Regions from separate parts of the Paenarthrobacter sp. TAF1 genome, predicted to be linked through region 2. Evidence: predicted binding sites of a transcription regulator. Region 2 holds the regulator's gene; the other holds the start of a gene.

Region 1 (9,270 bases), on a different contig from region 2:
ACATGAGGACCTTCTGCCGGCCGATCCGGTCGCCGAAGTGACCCAGGAACGCAGCGCCGATGGGCCGTGCAAGGTAGGCGAAGCCGAACGTGGCAAAGGACATGACGGCCGCATTGGTGTCTGCGTCCGGGAAGAAGACGTGCGGGAAAATCAAAGCCGCGGCAGATCCGAAGATGAAGAAGTCGTAGTACTCCACGGCGCTGCCCAGGAAGCTGGCGAGGGCAGCCTTCTTGGGTGTCCCGGTGGTTTCGGTGATGCCTGGCGTCGCTGACGGCATTGTTTGGCTCATTGGGTGTTCCTTCTGTGACGACGATGTCGCGAATAGAGCTTCAGCGGGAGACCCAAGCGAGGTGCGGCCGGTCAATCCCTTAGCTAGTAACCACATGGTGAGAGCTACTTGCGTAATACAGCAATGATCCCTGTGAGTATGGTCACTTGTCAAGAGGTGTAATCACCATCTAGAAATAGCTCTCACTATGTGAGAGCATCGGGTTATGAGTGTGAAAGAGGACACAAAGACCGACATGGTCGGCAAAGCCCTGGGCCTGCTGGTCCTGCTGGGAAACGAGCCGAAGGGTGCAAGTGCGGCGGATCTGGCAAGAAGCGCCGGACTGCCTTTCAGTACCACCTACCGGCTACTGGGCTCGTTGACCCGCGACGGATTCGTTGACTACGAACCCGATGGCCGCCGCTACCACCTGGGCCTGCGCGTCTTCCAGCTCGGACAACGCGTCTCCAACCACCACGGCTTCGCTGCCACAGCGCTGCCGGTCCTGCAGCGGGTCACCGACAGTACGCATGAGGCCACCATCCTCTCGGTCCGCGACGGCGACCACCACCTCACGGTCAACAAGGTGGACGGGCCCAAGACGTTCCGCGTCACCAGTGACCCCGGACATCTGGGAGCGTTGCACACGACGTCGGTGGGCAAGGCCCTGGTTGCGTTCGAGGATGAGCCCGAGCGAAAACGCCTGATCGAGGAACTTCCCCTGGACCCGCTCACTGAGCATTCCATCACCGACCGCGACAAGTTCCGGGCGGAAATTGAACAGGTGCGCCGGCAGGGCTACGCCGTGATGGACGAGGAAAACGAGATCGGCATGCGTGCCGTCGCTGTCCCGGTCCTCAACTCCCAGGGCCACGCGTTCGCTTCCCTGGCCACTGCCGTTCCGGTTTTCCGACTCAGCATGGAGGAACTCATCGCCCATGTGCCCACCCTGCAGGAGGCCGCGGCTGAACTCGCGGCCCGCCTGCCGCAGCGCTGAGCTTCGTTGCGGGGCCCGTTCTGCGCGCCAAACGCGACTCTTAGCGCGCAAAGCAGGCCCCGCAACGCAAAAATCAGCCCGACACAACGCATCTGGCACGTCCTTTGTTCGCGATAAGAACAAGCGTGCGGAATATGAACACTTGTAGTAATCTGGATAACACCCGGCCGTCGACGCCCCAGAAAACGTCAATGGCCGCGGTGCTGAAGTCAAAGGAGCTTTAGGATGAGCAACCGAGCCGAGTCCGTTCTGGTGGGCCTCGTTGGCGAAGGGGTCATGCCCTCGCTCACGCCGCCCATGCATGAACGCGAAGCCGATGTGCAGGGCCTTCGCTTGCTGTACCGCCCCATCGACCTGCTGGAGCTGGCCTTGCCGGCCGCCGCCGTCGGGGACCTCCTCACCGCAGCCGCCCGCATGGGCTTCAACGGCCTCAACATCACGCACCCGTGCAAGCAGCTGGTGCTTGGGCACCTTGATGAAATTTCCGACGACGCCGCGCGCCTGGGTGCCGTCAATACGGTCCTGATCCAGGACGGCCGGTTCATCGGACACAACACGGACTTCTCCGGCTTTGGTTCGGCCTTGAGGGATGGACTTCCGGACGCCACCTTGGGCCGCGTCGTCCAGCTTGGCGCCGGCGGGGCCGGTTCTGCCGTCGCCTACGCGCTCCTCAAGGCCGGTGTCACCACCCTGGACCTGGTGGACGTGGATCCCGCCCGGGCCGCGGAACGTGCCGATGAACTCAGCGGACTCTTCCCCGCGGCCACCGTCACCCCGCGCAGCACGGACGAACTCCCGCAGATCATGCCCCTCGCCGACGGCCTGGTGCACTGCACCCCGATCGGCATGGCCGCCCACCCCGGACTGCCGCTGGACCTGGGACTCGTGGAGCCGAGGCACTGGGTGGCGGACATCGTCTACCGCCCCATCGAAACGCAACTGGTCCGCGAAGCACGGGCCAAGGGCTGCAAAGTCCTCGACGGCGGCCGCATGGCAGTCGGTCAGGCGGCCGACGCCTTCAAACTCTTCACCGGACGGGACGCCGACCGCAACCGCATGCGGGAGCACTTCCTGGAGCTGATCGCCCTGGAAGACGCCGCAACCGCGCTCTCCGCCGGCACCCTCGCAAAGGCGGCCCACTGATGCGCACCGGAATCGCCACAGTCTGCCTGTCGGGCACCTTGAAGGAAAAGATGCAGGCCTGCGCCATCGCGGGCTTCGACGGCATCGAGATCTTCGAGCAGGACCTCGTCACGTCCCCGCTGAGTCCCGAGGACATCCGGAAGATGGCCGCCGACCTCGGCCTGGGCCTGGATCTCTACCAGCCGTTCCGGGATTTCGACGGCGTCACTCCGGACCTGCTGAAGGCCAACCTCAAGCGGGCCGAGGCCAAGTTCAAGCTCATGTCGCGCCTGGGCATGGACACCATCCTGGTCTGCTCCAACGTGGCCACGGCCACCATCGATGACGACCAGCTGCGGGCCGAACAGCTGGCAGCGCTCGCCGGACTGGCAGGAGACCACGGGGTCAAGGTTGCCTACGAGGCCTTGGCCTGGGGCAAGTACGTCAACGACTACGAGCACGCCTACCGCCTGGTGGAAATGGTGGACCATCCGAACCTCGGCACCTGCCTGGACTCCTTCCACATCCTTTCCCGCGACTGGGACACCGCCCCGATCGAGGACATTAACGCGGAGAAGATCTTCTTCGTGCAGGTTGCCGACGCCCCCAAGCTCTCCATGGACGTGCTCTCCTGGAGCCGCCACTACCGGGTCTTCCCCGGGGAGGGACAGTTCGAGCTCGCCAAGTTCATGGGCCACGTCGTCCGTGCGGGCTACACCGGGCCGGTATCGCTTGAGGTCTTCAATGACGTCTTCCGCCAGTCGGACGTGGAACGGACCGCAGTGGATGCCATGCGCTCACTCATCTGGCTGGAAGAACAGAGCGCAAAGTGGCTGGCCGGCACCTCCGCGGAAGCCGGAACGGAAGCAGCAGCCTCGTCCCGCCGTCGTTATCCCATGGAACTTGCCACGCTGCCCAAGGTCAACGAACCAGCCGGCTTCAACTTCGCCGAGGTCAAAGCCGACGACACCGCGCAGCTCGAGAAGCTCCTGGGGCAGCTCGGCTTCGGATTCGAGGGACGCCACCGCACCAAGGACGTCCAGCTCTGGACCATGGGCCAGGCGCGCGTCATCATCAACGAGCAGGCGGCCTCGCACTCGGAACCGGCCATCGCGGCCCTGGGGTTCGACGTCGACTCTCCAGTGATTGCCTCCGCTCGCGCCCAGCAACTCAAGGCGCCCGTAGTGGCGCGCAAGGTCCAGGCCGACGAGGAAGTCTTCCAAGGCATCTCCGCCCCGGACTCCACCGAGATCTTCCTGTGCCAAGGCAGCCCTGACGGAACCGCAGCCTGGACGCACGAGTTCGGCGAAGGCCTGGAACACGTTCCCAGCGGGCAGAACGCGGTCATTGACCACGTGAACCTCGCCCAGCCGTGGCAGCACTTTGACGAAGCCGTCCTCTTCTACACCAGCGCATTGGCCCTGGAACCGCTGCCGTTCGCAGAGGTCCCGAGCCCCAGCGGCCTGGTGCGCTCGCAGGTCATGGAAACCAGCACCGGCGCGGTGCGGCTGGTGCTGAACCTGGCGCCGGCCCAGCAAGCGCAGAACGCCCGCAAAACGTACCAGGAACACATCGCCTTCGCCGTGGACGACCTCGTGGCCACGGCGCGGTCCGCCCGGGACCGCGGCCTTGAGTTCCTGCAGATTCCGGCCAACTATTACGAGGACCTGGACGCACGGTTCGATCTTGAACCGGGCTTCCTGGCCACCCTCCAGGAGCTCAACCTCCTGTATGACCGGGACGCCAACGGCGAATTCCTCCACTTCTACACGGCCACAGTAGGCAGTGTGTTTTTTGAAATGGTGGAGCGCCGTGGCAGCTACAACGGCTACGGAGCCCCGAATGCCCCAGTCCGCCATGCCGTCCAATACGACTCACTTCACCGGGCATAGCTGCCCGAACCTCTCAAAGAATCCATAGAAAGGAGCCGGTTGTGCCGCAAGACAACACTGCACAAGCTCTAGAATCCGAGGAACTCGTGCCGCCAGCAGAGCCGCATGCCGCGCACGATGCCAAGAAGGTTGAGACGCAGGCGGACCTCAGTGCTGAGATCAAGGCCATCGGGGATCGTTACGCCCAAGCACTGAAGGACGGCAAAGGACCCGAAACCATGCCGCGGCTGGACTATGCGCCCTACCGCAGCAGCATCCTGCGCCACCCCACCAAGAGCCTGCACCACGCGGACCCGGAGACCATCGAGCTCTACTCGCCGGCCTTCGGACACCAGGACGTGCACGCACTGGAATCGGACCTGACCATCCAGCACAACGGCGAGCCGCAGGGTGAGCGCATCATCGTCGCCGGCCGCGTGCTGGACGGCGACGGCCGCCCGGTGGCCGGCCAGCTCGTGGAGATCTGGCAGGCCAACGCATCGGGCCGCTACATCCACAAGCGCGACCAGCACCCCGCACCGCTCGACCCGAACTTCACCGGCGTCGGACGCTGCATTACCGGCGCCGACGGCTCGTACTCCTTCACCACCATCAAACCCGGCGCCTACCCGTGGAAGAACCACCTGAATGCCTGGCGTCCGGCGCACATCCATTTCTCCATGTTCGGCTCGGAGTTCACGCAGCGCATCGTCACCCAGATGTACTTCCCGGGTGACCAGTTGTTCCCGTTGGACCCCATCTACCAATCGATCGTGGACCAGGACGCCCGCGACCGCCTGGTGGCACAGTACGACCACGAGCTGACCAGCCCCGAGTGGGCCCTCGGCTACAAGTGGGACATCATCCTGACCGGTTCCAAGCGGACCTGGACGGAAAACGAAGCATACGGCGACGCCGGGGACGAGGAGTAAGCACATGAGCAAGCTGACACCCACACCGGGCCAGACCGTGGGCCCCTTCTACGGCTACGCCCTCCCCTTCACCAAGGACAACGAGCTCCTGGCCCCGGGCAGCCCCGGCAGCATCCGCCTTCAAGGCACGGTGTACGACGGCGCGGGCAACCCCATCCCGGACGCCATCCTTGAGATCTGGCAGCCGGATACCGAAGGTAACATCGTCCAGCGCACCGGCTCCCTGGTCCGTGACGGCTACACGTTCACCGGCTGGGGCCGGGGCTCCGTGGGCAACTCCGGCGTGTACACGTTCACCACGGTCAACCCGGGTCCCACCAAGCCCGGAACGGCAGCGTTCATCTCGGTGGCCGTTTTCGCCCGCGGCCTCATGAACCGCCTCTTCACCCGCGTGTACCTGCCGGAAAACGAGGAAGCACTGGCCAATGATCCTTTGCTGAGCTCCCTGGATCCGGAACGCCGCAAGACGCTCATCGCCCGTCGCGACCCCGACGGTGGCCTCACCTGGGACATCCGCCTGCAGGGTGGCGACGAGACCGTGTTCCTGGACTTCCAGCAAGACGGTTCGCTCGACAACAGCGTCGGCAACAGCGGGGACTCGCCGGCAAGGGAAAACCTGGCATGATCGACGGCGACTTCGGCCTCCTCAGCCCCGTCTCGGCGTCGCCCACCGTGGCCGCGCTGACGGGCGACCGTGCCGTGATTGCGGCAATCCTCGACGTCGAAGCCGCCTGGGCGGCTGTCCTTGAGGAAGCCGGGCTTGCCCCGGCGGGATCCGCCGCTGTGGTGGCCGAAGCCGCCAACCCCGCGTCCTACGACGTCGCGGATATCGCTGAACGGGCCCAAGGCGGAGGCAACCCGGTGATTCCGTTGCTCGGCGACCTCCGCGCCCGGGTCCGCGGGCTGGACACCGCCGGCATCGGTGCGGGCAAGGCGGTCCACGCCTCGCTCACCAGCCAGGACGTCCTCGACTCCGCCCTCATGCTGCTCGCCTCCAGCACCATCGCGGCGCTGCTGGCCGAAGTCAAGGGCACGACGACGGCGCTCGCTACCTTGGCGGAACAGCATGCGGAAACGCTGTGCGTGGGCAGGAGCCTGACGCAGCATGCGCTTCCGTACTCGTTCGGGCTCAGGGCTGCGCAGTGGTTCCAGGGCGTGGCCGCCGCGGCTGCGCGCCTGGAGTCGTTGGAGTTGACCGTGCAGTTCGGCGGGGCCGGCGGAACCTTGGCCTCCGGGACCAGGCTGGCCGCGGGCTCCGGTTCAACGCCCTTCACACTGGCCGATTCGTGGGCGGCTGCGCTGGGGTTGGCCCCGGCGACGGCTCCCTGGCACACCAACCGCCTGGTGGTGACGGCCCTCGGTGACGGACTTGCGGCACTGGTCGATTCCTTCGGGAAGATCGCAGCGGACCTGTTGTTCCTGAGCCGTCCGGAGGTTGCCGAACTTGGTGAGCCGTTGGCTGCCGGCCGCGGTGTCTCTTCGGCCATGCCGCAGAAGCAGAATCCGGTGCTCTCCGTGCTGATCCGCAGCGCAGCGTTGCAGGCTCCCGGCCTCGCATCTCAGCTGCACCTGGCCGCGGCCACTTTCAATGACGAACGCCCCGACGGCGCCTGGCACAGCGAATGGCCGGCGCTGCGTCGCCTGCTGGGCCTGGCGATGGGCGCTGCTTCCCACCTCCGCGAACTCACCGAGGGTCTCCGTGTCTTCCCGGAAGCGATGCGCAGGAACCTGCAGTTGTCGGGCCCGCTGCTCCTCAGCGAAGGTGTGTCGGCCGCCGTCGCCCCTCTGCTGGGCGAGGACGGAAAGCAGAAGCTGCAGGCTGTCGTCGACCGGACCCTTGCGGCTCCGGCAACCGAACAGGGGGACACGTACCGCAAGCTCCTCCGTGAAACCGTTCCATCCAACAAGCTCTCCGACGCCGGGCTTGAGGCACTGCTGGATCCGGCAAGCTACCTGGGCGAGGCACAGGAAATCAGCCGTCGGATCCTCGCCGCCTACCCCGGCTTCACCGGATCCCCTGCGAAAGGAGCCCCTCGTGGCTAAGCCAACCATCAAGGCCGTGTTGCTGTCCCCGAAACGTGAACTCGGCGCGAAACCGCTCCTGGTGGTCGGCCCGTCGCTGGGTACCTCCACCGTTCTGTGGTCCGAAACCGCCGCGCTCCTGGGCGACGAATACGACGTCATCGGCTGGGACCTGCCCGGCCACGGCATCTCGCCGGCCGCCGCCGAAGGTTTCGACGTCGCGGACCTGGCGGACGCCGTCGTCGACCTTGTGGACTCTGTCACCGGAAACACGGCGGCGACGTTCCACTATGCGGGTGTCTCCCTGGGCGGGGCCACCGGCCTGCAGCTCGGCATCAAGCACGGCGACCGCCTCCGCAGCTTGTCCGTCCAGTGCTCCGGGCCGAAGCTCGGCACTCCGGAGGGCTGGCTGGACCGTGCAGAAACCGTGCGCTCGCTGGGTACTCCGGTGATGATCCAGGGTTCCGCTGAGCGCTGGTTCGGCCACGGATTCATGGAGCGCCAGCCGGAGATCAGCAGCCGCCTGCTGCACGCACTCCGCGACGCCGACAGGTTCAGCTATTCGTTCTGCTGCGAAGCCCTGGCCCGTTTGGACGTCCGCGATCAGCTCGGCAGCATCACCGTCCCCACGCAGGTGATTGCCGGTGAAGAGGACCAGGTCGCACCGCCGTCGATGGCTGAAGAGCTTGTCAACAGCATCGTCGCCGGTGGCGGCACTGCTGAGGCCGTGACGCTCGACGGCGTCGGGCACCTCGCGCCCGCAGAGGCACCGAAAGTCGTGGCATCGCTGATGCGCACCTTCATGAAGGAGAACGGACGATGAGCCCTACGGCTTCCGAAAGCAACGACGCGGCTCGCAACGGTGCCGTGCAGGCGGACGCCACCGCGCAGGATATCTACGACGCCGGCATGGTGGTCCGCCGCGAAGTGCTCGGCGACGCGCACGTGGACCGGGCGAATGCCGGCAAGGATTCCTTCACCGAGGACTACCAGGACATGATCACCAGGATTGCCTGGGGTGGCATCTGGACGCGGCCTGGCCTGAGCCGGCAAATGCGTTCCGCAGTCACCCTCACGGCGCTGGTGGCGCACGGTCACTGGGAAGAGCTGGCCATGCACGTCCGGGCAGCCCTCAACAACGGCCTGAGCAGGGACGAAATCAAGGAAATTCTGCTGCAGACCGCCATTTATTGCAGTGTGCCGTCGGCCAACTCGGCCTTCAAGACGGCCCAAAAAGTATTCGCCGAAATCGACGCCACCGAACCCAACTGACCCCAGGTCCCTGGTTGGTCAGGCAGAAACGAAGGAAACACCATGAACCAGGCTTTTGTGTACGACGCCGTGCGCACGCCCTTTGGCAAGTTCGGCTCCGGCCTTGCCGCTGTCCGTCCCGATGACCTTGCCGCGCACGTGGTCCGCGAGTCCGTGAAGCGGGCACCCGGGCTGGATGTTGAGCGGATCGACGAGGTCGTGTTCGGCAACGCCAACGGCGCCGGCGAGGAAAACCGCAACGTGGCCCGCATGGCCACCCTGTTGGCCGGCCTGCCCGTGTCCATTCCGGGCACCACGGTCAACCGTTTGTGTGGCTCGTCCCTGGACGCGGCCATCATTGCTTCGCGCCAGATCAACGCCGGCGACGCCGACCTCATGCTGGTGGGCGGCGCCGAGTCCATGTCCCGTGCGCCGTGGGTGCTGCCCAAGACGTCCAAGCCCTACCCGGCCGGTGACATGACCCTGGCATCCACCACGCTTGGTTGGCGTTTGGTGAACCCGGCCATGAACAAGGACTGGACCATCTCCCTGGGCGAAGCCACCGAACGGCTGCGCGAGAAGTACGGGATCACCCGGGAACGGCAGGACGCTTTTGCGGCGGACTCGCACAACCTGGCCGACGCCGCGTGGAACGAAGGCTTCTACGATTCTTTGGTCACGGCGGTTCCGGGCACTGATCTCGTCCGGGACGAGGGCATCCGTGCCGGTTCTTCCGCTGAGAAGCTTGCGGGTTTGAAGACCGTGTTCCGCCCTGAGTCTGACGGGCCCGACGGCGGTACGGTCACC
Region 2 (9,270 bases):
GTGCGGGGCCATCAAAGCAAGGGTGAGGGCTATCGGACCCCAGCCGCAGCCGATGTCCAGCAGATTGCCTTGGGGAGCGGGCGGTGGAACGTCTGACAGGAGTATTGCCGTTCCCTTGTCCACGCCGTCGGGGCTGAAGATGCCGGATGACGTCTGCAGGTGGCGCGTAGCTCCAGCGAGTTCAACTGTGAGTGGCTTGCGGGTGAACGGCCCAGCGGGCTGGGCGGTGAAATAGTGTGCAGACTCCATAATTTGCCAGATTAGTTGGCTATTGGCGCCTTGGGAAACCGCCACGGTCCCAGGTTCGTTTGACACGGCTGATAGTGTTGAGGTCATGTTCTTGATCTTTGAGTAATCGGCCGAACCACGCCTGCTTTCCAGGCGTTCCCCGGCACCGCCCGCGACGCAGGTCCGGCCTGGCACCATGCCCGGCCCATGGCCTTTCCGCCCGGCAGGTCCCACGGCACATGTCGGCGCCACTTCCTTGTGGCGCCGGACGCTCAGAAGATCAAAGCCCCACCCATGCCTTCACATGACGGTATTCCCGGAACCGGGCCATCGTGCGAACCCTGGTGGGCAGCATAACGACTTCAAGCAGGCCAGGACCTCCCTGCGGATCCACCCGTCAGATCACCGACGCCACGTCCCCGACAGGCCAGTGGCGTTCAGCACACAGGAGGCCACTTTGGCCCAAGCCCGTCAGCCCAGCGCGAAGAGCGCCCCATCGAGCGACAAACAGCACTATTCTGGAATTGCCGAACAGTCTAAGGAGACCATGACCACCCAGAAGCACTCCGGATCCGATTCCGACGCCCAGGATATGAGTCCTGAACAAATCCAGGCCGTCATCGACCGGATTCTTTCCAAGGATGCCCCCGCACAGGCATCCGAAGACAACGACACCAGTGGTGTGTTCGGCAAGGCGCAGGCCATCTCGACCCTGGACCAAGAGCACAGTATCTACGACGGCGACCAGGAAGACCTGGCCGAGCGTCGCGCCTTGCGCCGCACCGCGGGGTTGTCGACTGAACTCGAAGACGTCACAGAGGTCGAATACCGGCAGCTGCGCCTCGAACGCGTTGTGCTGGCTGGCCTATGGACAGAAGGTACCCTGGCCGACGCCGAGAACTCGCTGCGCGAACTGGCGGCCCTTGCCGAGACCGCAGGTTCTGAAGTACTTGATGGCCTGGTCCAACGCCGCTCCAAGCCGGACCCGGGAACGTTCCTTGGATCCGGCAAGGCACAGGAACTCAAGGACATTGTCGCTGCCACAGGCGCGGACACTGTCGTGGTGGACACTGAACTGGCACCGTCACAGCGACGCGGTCTTGAGGACATCGTGAAGGTCAAGGTCGTTGACCGGACCACGCTGATCCTGGATATCTTCGCCCAGCACGCCAAGAGCCGCGAAGGCAAGGCCCAGGTGGAGCTCGCGCAGCTGGAATACCTGCTTCCACGCCTGCGTGGTTGGGGTGACTCCATGTCCCGGCAGGCCGGCGGCCAGGTGGGCGGGGCCGGGGCAGGCATGGGCTCGCGCGGTCCCGGTGAAACCAAGATCGAACTCGACCGCCGCCGAATCCGCACACGCATGGCCAAACTGCGCCGGGAAATCGCCGCGATGAAGCCGGCCCGTGAGACCAAACGTGCCAACCGCCGTCGTAATGCTGTTCCGTCCGTCGCGATTGCCGGGTACACCAACGCCGGTAAGTCGTCGTTGTTGAACCGCCTCACCGACGCAGGTGTCCTTGTGGAGAACGCACTGTTCGCCACTCTGGATCCCACGGTCCGCAAAGCGCAGACTCCTGACGGCATCGGCTACACACTGGCCGACACCGTGGGATTCGTGCGCTCACTGCCGACCCAGCTCGTTGAGGCCTTCCGCTCAACGCTCGAGGAAGTGGCCGATGCGGACCTCATCCTCCATGTCGTGGATGCATCCCACCCGGACCCCGAAGGTCAGATCGCAGCAGTGCGCACTGTCTTCACCGAGGTCGACGCCCGCAAGGTTCCCGAGATCATCGTCCTGAACAAGGTTGATGTGGCCGATCCTTTCGTGGTGGAGCGCCTCAAGCAGAAGGAACCCCGGCACGCAGTGGTTTCCACCCGCACAGGACAGGGAATCGCCGAACTGCTGGAGGACATCAGCCGGTCCATACCGCGCCCGGGGGTGCGGCTTGAAGTGCTCATCCCGTACGACCGCGGCGACATGATCAACAAGCTGCACAATTCCGATTCCGAGATCCTCAGCCTGGAACACGAGGAAAGCGGGACGCGCGTGGTGGCGATGGTCCGTGAAGGTCTGGCAGCTGAGCTGGAGTCATTCGTCAGTAATGGTTGAGAAGGTGGCGGCGGACGCCGTCGAGTCGGTGGGAGAGAAGACCACCCTGGAATTGTTGGACCGGGCTGTCGCCGGAATGGGCGGCCAAAGCCGTGCCGGCCAGCACGAAATGGCCAAGCACGTCACCCGGGCCATTGAGACCGGGGAACATCTGCTGGTCCAAGCGGGAACCGGTACGGGTAAGTCATTGGCGTACCTGATTCCGTTGATCGCCCATTCCATGGACAGCGATAAACCGACGCTCGTGTCCACCGCCACCTTGGCTTTGCAGACCCAGATCGTAGGCAGGGATCTTCCGCGTTTGCTGGAGACCATCAATCCTGCCCTGGACCGTCCGGTCAATGTCGCGCTCGTGAAGGGCAGGGCAAACTACGTCTGCCTGCAAAAGCTCGAGGGCGGCTTCCCGAGTGAGGAGCCCTCCGAAGGACAACTTTTCTCCCTCGGCGAGGACACGAGCGTGCCGCACTTCGCGGCGTCGGTCGGTGGCCCGTCGTCCCAGCTGGGCAAGGAGGTTGTCCGGCTCCGGGAGTGGGCCGAAACGACGGCCACCGGCGACCGGGACGAGCTCATGCCAGGGGTCACGGACCGTGCCTGGCGGCAGGTCTCCGTGACGTCCATGGAGTGCCTTGGGGCCCAGAAATGTCCGGTTGCCGAGGAGTGCTTCAGCGAGCTGGCACGCGCCCGGGCAGCTGAAGCCGATGTCGTGGTCACCAACCACGCCATGTTGGCCGTCAGCGCGTTCGAAGGCCTCGCGGTGCTGCCCGAGTACGACGTCGTGGTGGTGGACGAGGCCCACGAGCTACAGGACCGGGTCACAGGGGCAGTGTCAGGGCAACTCTCTGTAGCCATGGTGCACGCCGCGGCATCAAGCGCCCGCAAGCACACAGCCATCACCGTTGACGCCCTGAATGCGGCCGCGGATAGGCTGGACATGGCTATTGCGGGAGTACCCAACGGGCTCCTTCCCAGCGGACTCAACGACGAACAACTCGATTGCCTGGACCAGCTGCGCGACGCCACACGGGCGGCCCTGTCCGATTCGAAGACTGATTCCTCCAGTGCCGCGGACGGCGGACGGCAGCTGGCACGTTCGCGGCTGATGCTCATCCTTGAGCTGTGCGAACGGATGCTCGCTGCCAAGGAGAACCGCGAAGTAGTGTGGTTCTCCCGTAACAGCACTTTTGATCCCCAGCAGGGATACTCCCAACCTGACGAGACCGCGCCTGCGCTCATCAACATCGCGCCGCTGAGCGTGGCAGGCAGGTTGCGCGAGGGATTGTTCGCCGGACACACGGTGGTGCTGACCTCGGCCACGCTGGCCATCGGCTCGGCTTTTGAACCCGCGGCCGGAGGCCTCGGCCTGATTGGCGACGGCGCGCCCAGCTGGACAGGAATCGACGTCGGATCTCCTTTTGATTACCCCAAACAGGGGGTGCTGTACGTGGCGAAGCACCTTCCGAAACCCGGTCGGGGCACGTCACCGGAGGCCTTGGACGAATTGGAAGACCTCATCCGGGCATCCGGCGGGGGAGCACTGTGTCTTTTCTCCTCACGGCGGGCCGCCGAGGAAGCTGCGGACGCCATGCGGCTGCGCCTGGACGTGGATATCCTCTGTCAAGGCGAATCGACCATGGCTGCGTTGGTGAAGCAATTTGCCGACGAGCCGGATACTTGCCTCTTCGGAACCATGTCGCTGTGGCAAGGGGTGGACGTACCCGGCGGCTCATGCCGCCTGGTGGTTATTGACCGGATTCCCTTCCCGCGTCCTGACGATCCCCTGATGACCGCCCGTTCCCGTGCCGTGGCACAGTCCGGGGGGAACGGGTTCATGGCTGTTTCCGCCACCCACGCAGCCATCCGGCTCGCGCAGGGTGCAGGGCGCCTGATCCGGTCCACCGGTGACAAGGGCGTAGTGGCAGTCCTTGATTCACGCCTGTCGACAGAACGTTACGGCGGGTTCCTGCGGGCCGCCCTGCCGCCGTTCTGGCCGACCACTGACCGCACCGTGGTTCGTGGTGTCCTGGAGCGCTTGGGATCCGCCAGGAAGGCGTAGAGGACAGTCAGCTCCGGGCCCCTTACGGGTCGGAAAAAGCTAGAGGGACCTCAGTACCGAAACGACCTTGCCCATGATGGTTGCCTGGTCGCCGAGAATGGGTTCGTACTGGGTGTTTTGGGGCAGCAGCCAGGTATGGCCATCGCGCTGTCGGAACGTCTTTACAGTGGCTTCGTCGTCCAGCAAAGCGGCCACGATGTCGCCGTTGATGGCGTCGTTCTGGCGGCGGACAACGACCCAGTCGCCGTCGCAGATCGCGGCATCAATCATGGAGTCGCCAGCGACTTTCAACATGAAGAGCTCACCGTGTCCCACCAGTTGCCGGGGCAGGGGGAGCACGTCCTCAACTGTCTGATCGGCCAGGATGGGTCCGCCTGCCGCGATGCGGCCAACCAGCGGAACCATGGCGGTGTCGCTTGCGCTGGTGAGTTCTGTCACAGCCAGGCCGCCGGTGCTCCGAAGCGTTGCCGGTGCCTCCACGCCCGGGATGGGGCCGCCGTCCAGGGTCAAGGGCATCAGCACTTCCATTGCGCGGGGACGCTTGGGGTCCCGGCGAAGGTAGCCGAGTTTTTCCAGCTGGGACAACTGGTGGGTAACGCTGGAAAGGCTGGCCAGTCCAACGGTGTCCCCGATTTCGCGCATGCTGGGCGGATAGCCGTTGTCGTTGACTGACCGCTGGATGGTTTCCAGGATCTTTTTCTGGCGCACGGTCAGGCTCTTGGGAGTCTTGGGAGGCTGTTGGCTCCGCAGGGGTACCCCGCCGCCTGTGGCTTTCGCTGCCATGTTCGCCAATGCCTTTCGTTCCGCCCCGAAACGAACCGGGGATGCAGGGACTGAAAAAATGTCAGACCCTCCTGTTCCAATGAAACAGTGCTGTTCCTTCACTCAAACGTAGGGCAGGCACAGGCGTTTATCAAACATTTGTTCTAGCGAGTCTCGACACCGTTCGTTGATAAGTGCTAAAAATGTCATAGCAAGGTTCGAACATGTGTTCTATAAACCTCGCGCTGAAACTGGATGTTCGAACGAACTGTTCGAATACCGGCCGCAGTCGGGAGGAGCACACAAAGAATTGGCAGCCTTGCTCCGGAAGCTCCGGAGCAAGGCAATAGCTCAGAAGGGCTCAGCTCATGTCCGCAATAACTTCGTTCGCTGATTTCCGCACCACGCAGGCACCCGCCCGCCTGCGCCTGACCCGCCGTGGCCGGGTGGTGTTCTTCTTCATCCCGGCCATGCTGCTGGCGGCTGTTTTGCTCAGCCTTGCCGGGTTCATCACTTCCCCTGCCAAGGCTTCCGATTCCCAGGCCGAGCTGCAGCCGCCGGTTGCAGTCTCTGTGACAGTCCAGCCCGGTCAGTCCCTGTGGGGCATTGCCGGCGCGGCGGCTCCGGAGCGGGACCCGCGTGATGTCATTGCTGAAATCATCCAGTTGAACGACCTCCGCGGCGGGCGCATCCTTCCGGGGCAGCAGCTGTTCGTCCCGGCCCACTAAGGCTGTTAGCCGGTAGCCGGATCCCGCGCCGCGACGTCATAGTTACTCCGCAGTCCCGCCAGCCCCTTAAACTGTTCCAGTGAGTGAGCAGCTTGAGCGACTTGACCGACTACCCCTCCGGACCAACCTGCGTGGACTGAGCCCCTACGGCGCACCGCAGCTTGATGTCCCCGTTTTGCTCAACGTTAACGAAAACACCCATGGCGTCCCCGCCGATGTTCAGGCGGCGATTACTGAGGCCGTGGCAGCAGCCGCCACAGGACTGAACCGCTATCCTGACCGCGAGTTCACCGATCTTCGTGAGGCCCTCGCCGAGTATCTTGGCCACGGCCTTTCAGCGGACAACATCTGGGCCGCCAACGGGTCCAACGAGGTCCTGCAACAGATCCTGCAGGCGTTTGGCGGCCCGGGACGCAAGGCCCTTGGCTTCCCGCCCACGTATTCCATGTACCCGTTGCTGGCCAGCGGAACGGATACCGAATACATCCGGGGAGTCCGCGCCGATGACTACGGGCTGGATGCCCGGTCGGCGGCTGCGCAGGTGCGCGAAACCGGAGCCAACATCGTTTTCCTGTGCTCACCGAACAACCCCACAGGGACGGGCCTGGGCCTGGATGTGGTGGAGGCCGTGTATGAAGCCGGTGAAGCAAGCCAGGCCATCGTGATCGTGGACGAGGCCTACCACGAGTTCGCCCACGACAACACGCCGAGCGCGTTGACGCTCCTGCCCGGCCGTGAGCGCCTGATCGTTTCACGCACCATGAGCAAGGCATTTGCCCTGGCAGGTGCCCGGCTCGGCTACATGGCGGCGGCCCCTGAAGTTACGGACGCCATCAGGTTGGTCCGCCTGCCGTACCACTTGTCTGCCATCACGCAGGCCACCGCCCTCGCAGCGTTGACTCACCGCGAGGCCCTGATGGCCGACGTTGAGGACATCAAGGTCCAGCGCGATCGGATCGTCACCGAACTTCTCCGCATGGGGCTCAAGCCCGCGGCGTCGGACTCGAACTACGTCTTCTTCGGTGGACTCGAGAACCCGCACGAGATCTGGCAAGGGCTGCTCGACGCAGGCGTGCTCATACGTGATGTCGGCATTCCGGGTCACTTGCGGGTTACCGCCGGGACCGAACCGGAAACCACCGCATTCCTTGATGCCCTGGAAGCACTCCTGGAACGCGCAGCGTCACAGCGCGCCTAAACTTGTCAATAGACCCAACCTCCCTCCCTGCATAAGGACGTCCCAATGAGCGAAACCGGCGCCACGCCGTCCGCTGCCCGCACTGCGCGCATGGAGCGCACCACCAGCGAATCTTCCGTATTGGTGGAGATCAACCTGGACGGTTCCGGAATTTCGGACATCAGCACCTCGGTACCGTTCTACGACCACATGCTGACCGCACTGTGCAAGCACTCCCTGATTGACATGACGGTCAAAGCCACAGGTGACACGCACATCGATGCCCACCACACGGTGGAAGACGTTGCCATCACGTTCGGTGAGGTGCTCCGGACGGCCTTGGGCGACAAAGCTGGTATTCGTCGTTTTGGCGAAGCCACGGTGCCTCTGGACGAAGCCCTCGCCCATGCAGTCGTTGATGTTTCCGGACGTCCGTACCTTGTGCACGGTGGTGAACCTGCGGGACAGGAGTACCACCTGATCGGTGGCCACTTCACCGGCTCGTTGACCCGCCACGTTTTCGAGGCAATCACGTTGCACGCCGGAATTTGCCTGCACATGAACGTTCTTGCTGGCCGGGATCCGCACCACATTGTGGAGGCCCAGTTCAAGGCTTTCGCGCGCGCACTGCGTGCCGCCGTAGAGTCCGATCCGCGTGTCGAGGGCATTCCCTCCACCAAGGGGGCACTGTGAGTAGCCAGGTCCTGAAGAACGGCGCAGTGGCTGACGCCACGGCATCCGTTAGGCCTGAGTCGCCGGAGGGCAAGCCGACCGTTACGGTTCTGGACTACGGATCCGGCAACGTCCGGTCCGCCGTCCGCGCGCTTGAGCGGGCGGGTGCCCACGTGGTGCTCAGCGCCAAGCCTGAGGACGTCCTCAACGCCGACGGCCTGGTTGTCCCCGGTGTTGGCGCCTATGAGACCGTGATGAAGGAACTCAAATCCGTAGACGCCATCCGCATGATTGGGCGCCGGGTTGCCGGTGGACGTCCGGTGCTGGCTATCTGCGTGGGCCTGCAGGTTCTTTTCGAGGCCGGCGTCGAGCACGGTACCGAGTCCGAAGGCATGGCCGAATGGCCCGGCAAAGTCGAACTCCTTCCTGCTCCGGTGGTACCGCACATGGGATGGAACACAGTGGACGTACCTGAGGGTTCCAAGCTGTTCGCCGGTGTGGAGCAGGAGCGTTTCTACTTCGTTCACTCCTACGGTGTGCAGGAGTGGAACTTCGACGTCGTGCAGCCCCGCATGGCGCCCCCCATGGTCACGTGGTCCGAGCACGGCGCACGTTTCATCGCTGCCGTGGAAAACGGCCCGCTGTGCGCCACCCAGTTCCACCCCGAGAAGTCGGGCGACGCCGGGGCCCGCCTCCTGCGTAACTGGGTGGATGGCCTTCGGAAGCCCGCACCGGAAGCTTCCGGAAACGGTGCTGCCTAGATGTGGTCTGTGATCCTCATGGGCCTGGCCGGCCTCCTGGTGGGCGGTGGGATTTCCTTCCACCAGCAAAAGAAGCCCCGCTGGGTCTCCATTTCTTTCTTCGTGTTGGCCGGGATGTCCCTGCTGGCTGCGTACCTCCTGACACTTCCCGGTAACTGAACCGCTGGTCCCAAGCCGGCGCTCCCTCAACTCCAAGGACACTCATGACCACCTCCTCCCAGTCCGTACTGGAACTCCTGCCGGCCGTCGATATCGTCGATGGCCAGGCGGTGCGCCTCCTGCAAGGAGAGGCGGGATCTGAAACCAGCTATGGGACGCCCTTGGAGGCAGCCTTGAACTGGCAGAACGACGGTGCGGAATGGGTCCATATGGTTGACCTCGACGCCGCCTTTGGCCGTGGCGACAACGCCGCTCTCATCAGCGAGGTCGTGTCTCAGCTCGACGTCAAGGTGGAGCTTTCGGGCGGCCTGCGGGACGACGAATCACTCGAACGGGCCCTCGGTTTGGGCGTTGCCCGGGTAAACCTTGGGACGGCAGCGCTGGAAAACCCGGAGTGGACGCGCCGGGCGATCGAACGCTTCGGTGACAAGATCGCCGTCGGGCTTGATGTCCGCGGTACTACGCTGGCCGGACGCGGATGGACCAAGGAAGGCGGGGACCTTTGGGAGGTTCTGGCCCGCCTCGAGGACGCCGGGTGCGCCCGCTACGTAGTCACGGACGTTACCAAGGACGGAACGCTGCAGGGCCCCAACGTGGATCTGCTGCGTCAGATGGTGGAG

What was found. Region 2 encodes LexA, which represses DNA repair genes until DNA is damaged. Its sites were predicted from a motif close to TCGAACANNTGTTCGA; they were not measured.
Region 1: AB4Y81_RS04680 (shikimate dehydrogenase) is a predicted target of LexA. The motif match lies at 1,381-1,396, and genes of this name have one in related genera.

What each region holds. Positions count from the first base shown of each region.
Region 1 is NZ_JBFRDO010000003.1:32,940-42,209, reverse strand. Features, by position in the region: gene AB4Y81_RS04690 (MFS transporter) at 1-289, opposite strand, end outside; gene AB4Y81_RS04685 (IclR family transcriptional regulator) at 495-1,265, shown strand; gene AB4Y81_RS04680 (shikimate dehydrogenase) at 1,491-2,408, shown strand; gene AB4Y81_RS04675 (bifunctional sugar phosphate isomerase/epimerase/4-hydroxyphenylpyruvate dioxygenase family protein) at 2,408-4,279, shown strand; gene pcaH (protocatechuate 3,4-dioxygenase subunit beta) at 4,321-5,190, shown strand; gene pcaG (protocatechuate 3,4-dioxygenase subunit alpha) at 5,195-5,815, shown strand; gene AB4Y81_RS04660 (class-II fumarase/aspartase family protein) at 5,812-7,233, shown strand; gene AB4Y81_RS04655 (alpha/beta fold hydrolase) at 7,226-8,035, shown strand; gene pcaC (4-carboxymuconolactone decarboxylase) at 8,032-8,484, shown strand; gene AB4Y81_RS04645 (thiolase family protein) at 8,527-9,270, shown strand, end outside.
Region 2 is NZ_JBFRDO010000011.1:43,333-52,602, reverse strand. Features, by position in the region: gene AB4Y81_RS14530 (class I SAM-dependent methyltransferase) at 1-249, opposite strand, end outside; gene hflX (GTPase HflX) at 776-2,338, shown strand; gene AB4Y81_RS14520 (ATP-dependent DNA helicase) at 2,331-4,391, shown strand; gene lexA (transcriptional repressor LexA) at 4,431-5,174, opposite strand; gene AB4Y81_RS14510 (LysM peptidoglycan-binding domain-containing protein) at 5,522-5,881, shown strand; gene AB4Y81_RS14505 (histidinol-phosphate transaminase) at 5,961-7,079, shown strand; gene hisB (imidazoleglycerol-phosphate dehydratase HisB) at 7,125-7,751, shown strand; gene hisH (imidazole glycerol phosphate synthase subunit HisH) at 7,748-8,491, shown strand; gene AB4Y81_RS14490 (hypothetical protein) at 8,492-8,650, shown strand; gene priA (bifunctional 1-(5-phosphoribosyl)-5-((5-phosphoribosylamino)methylideneamino)imidazole-4-carboxamide isomerase/phosphoribosylanthranilate isomerase PriA) at 8,695-9,270, shown strand, end outside.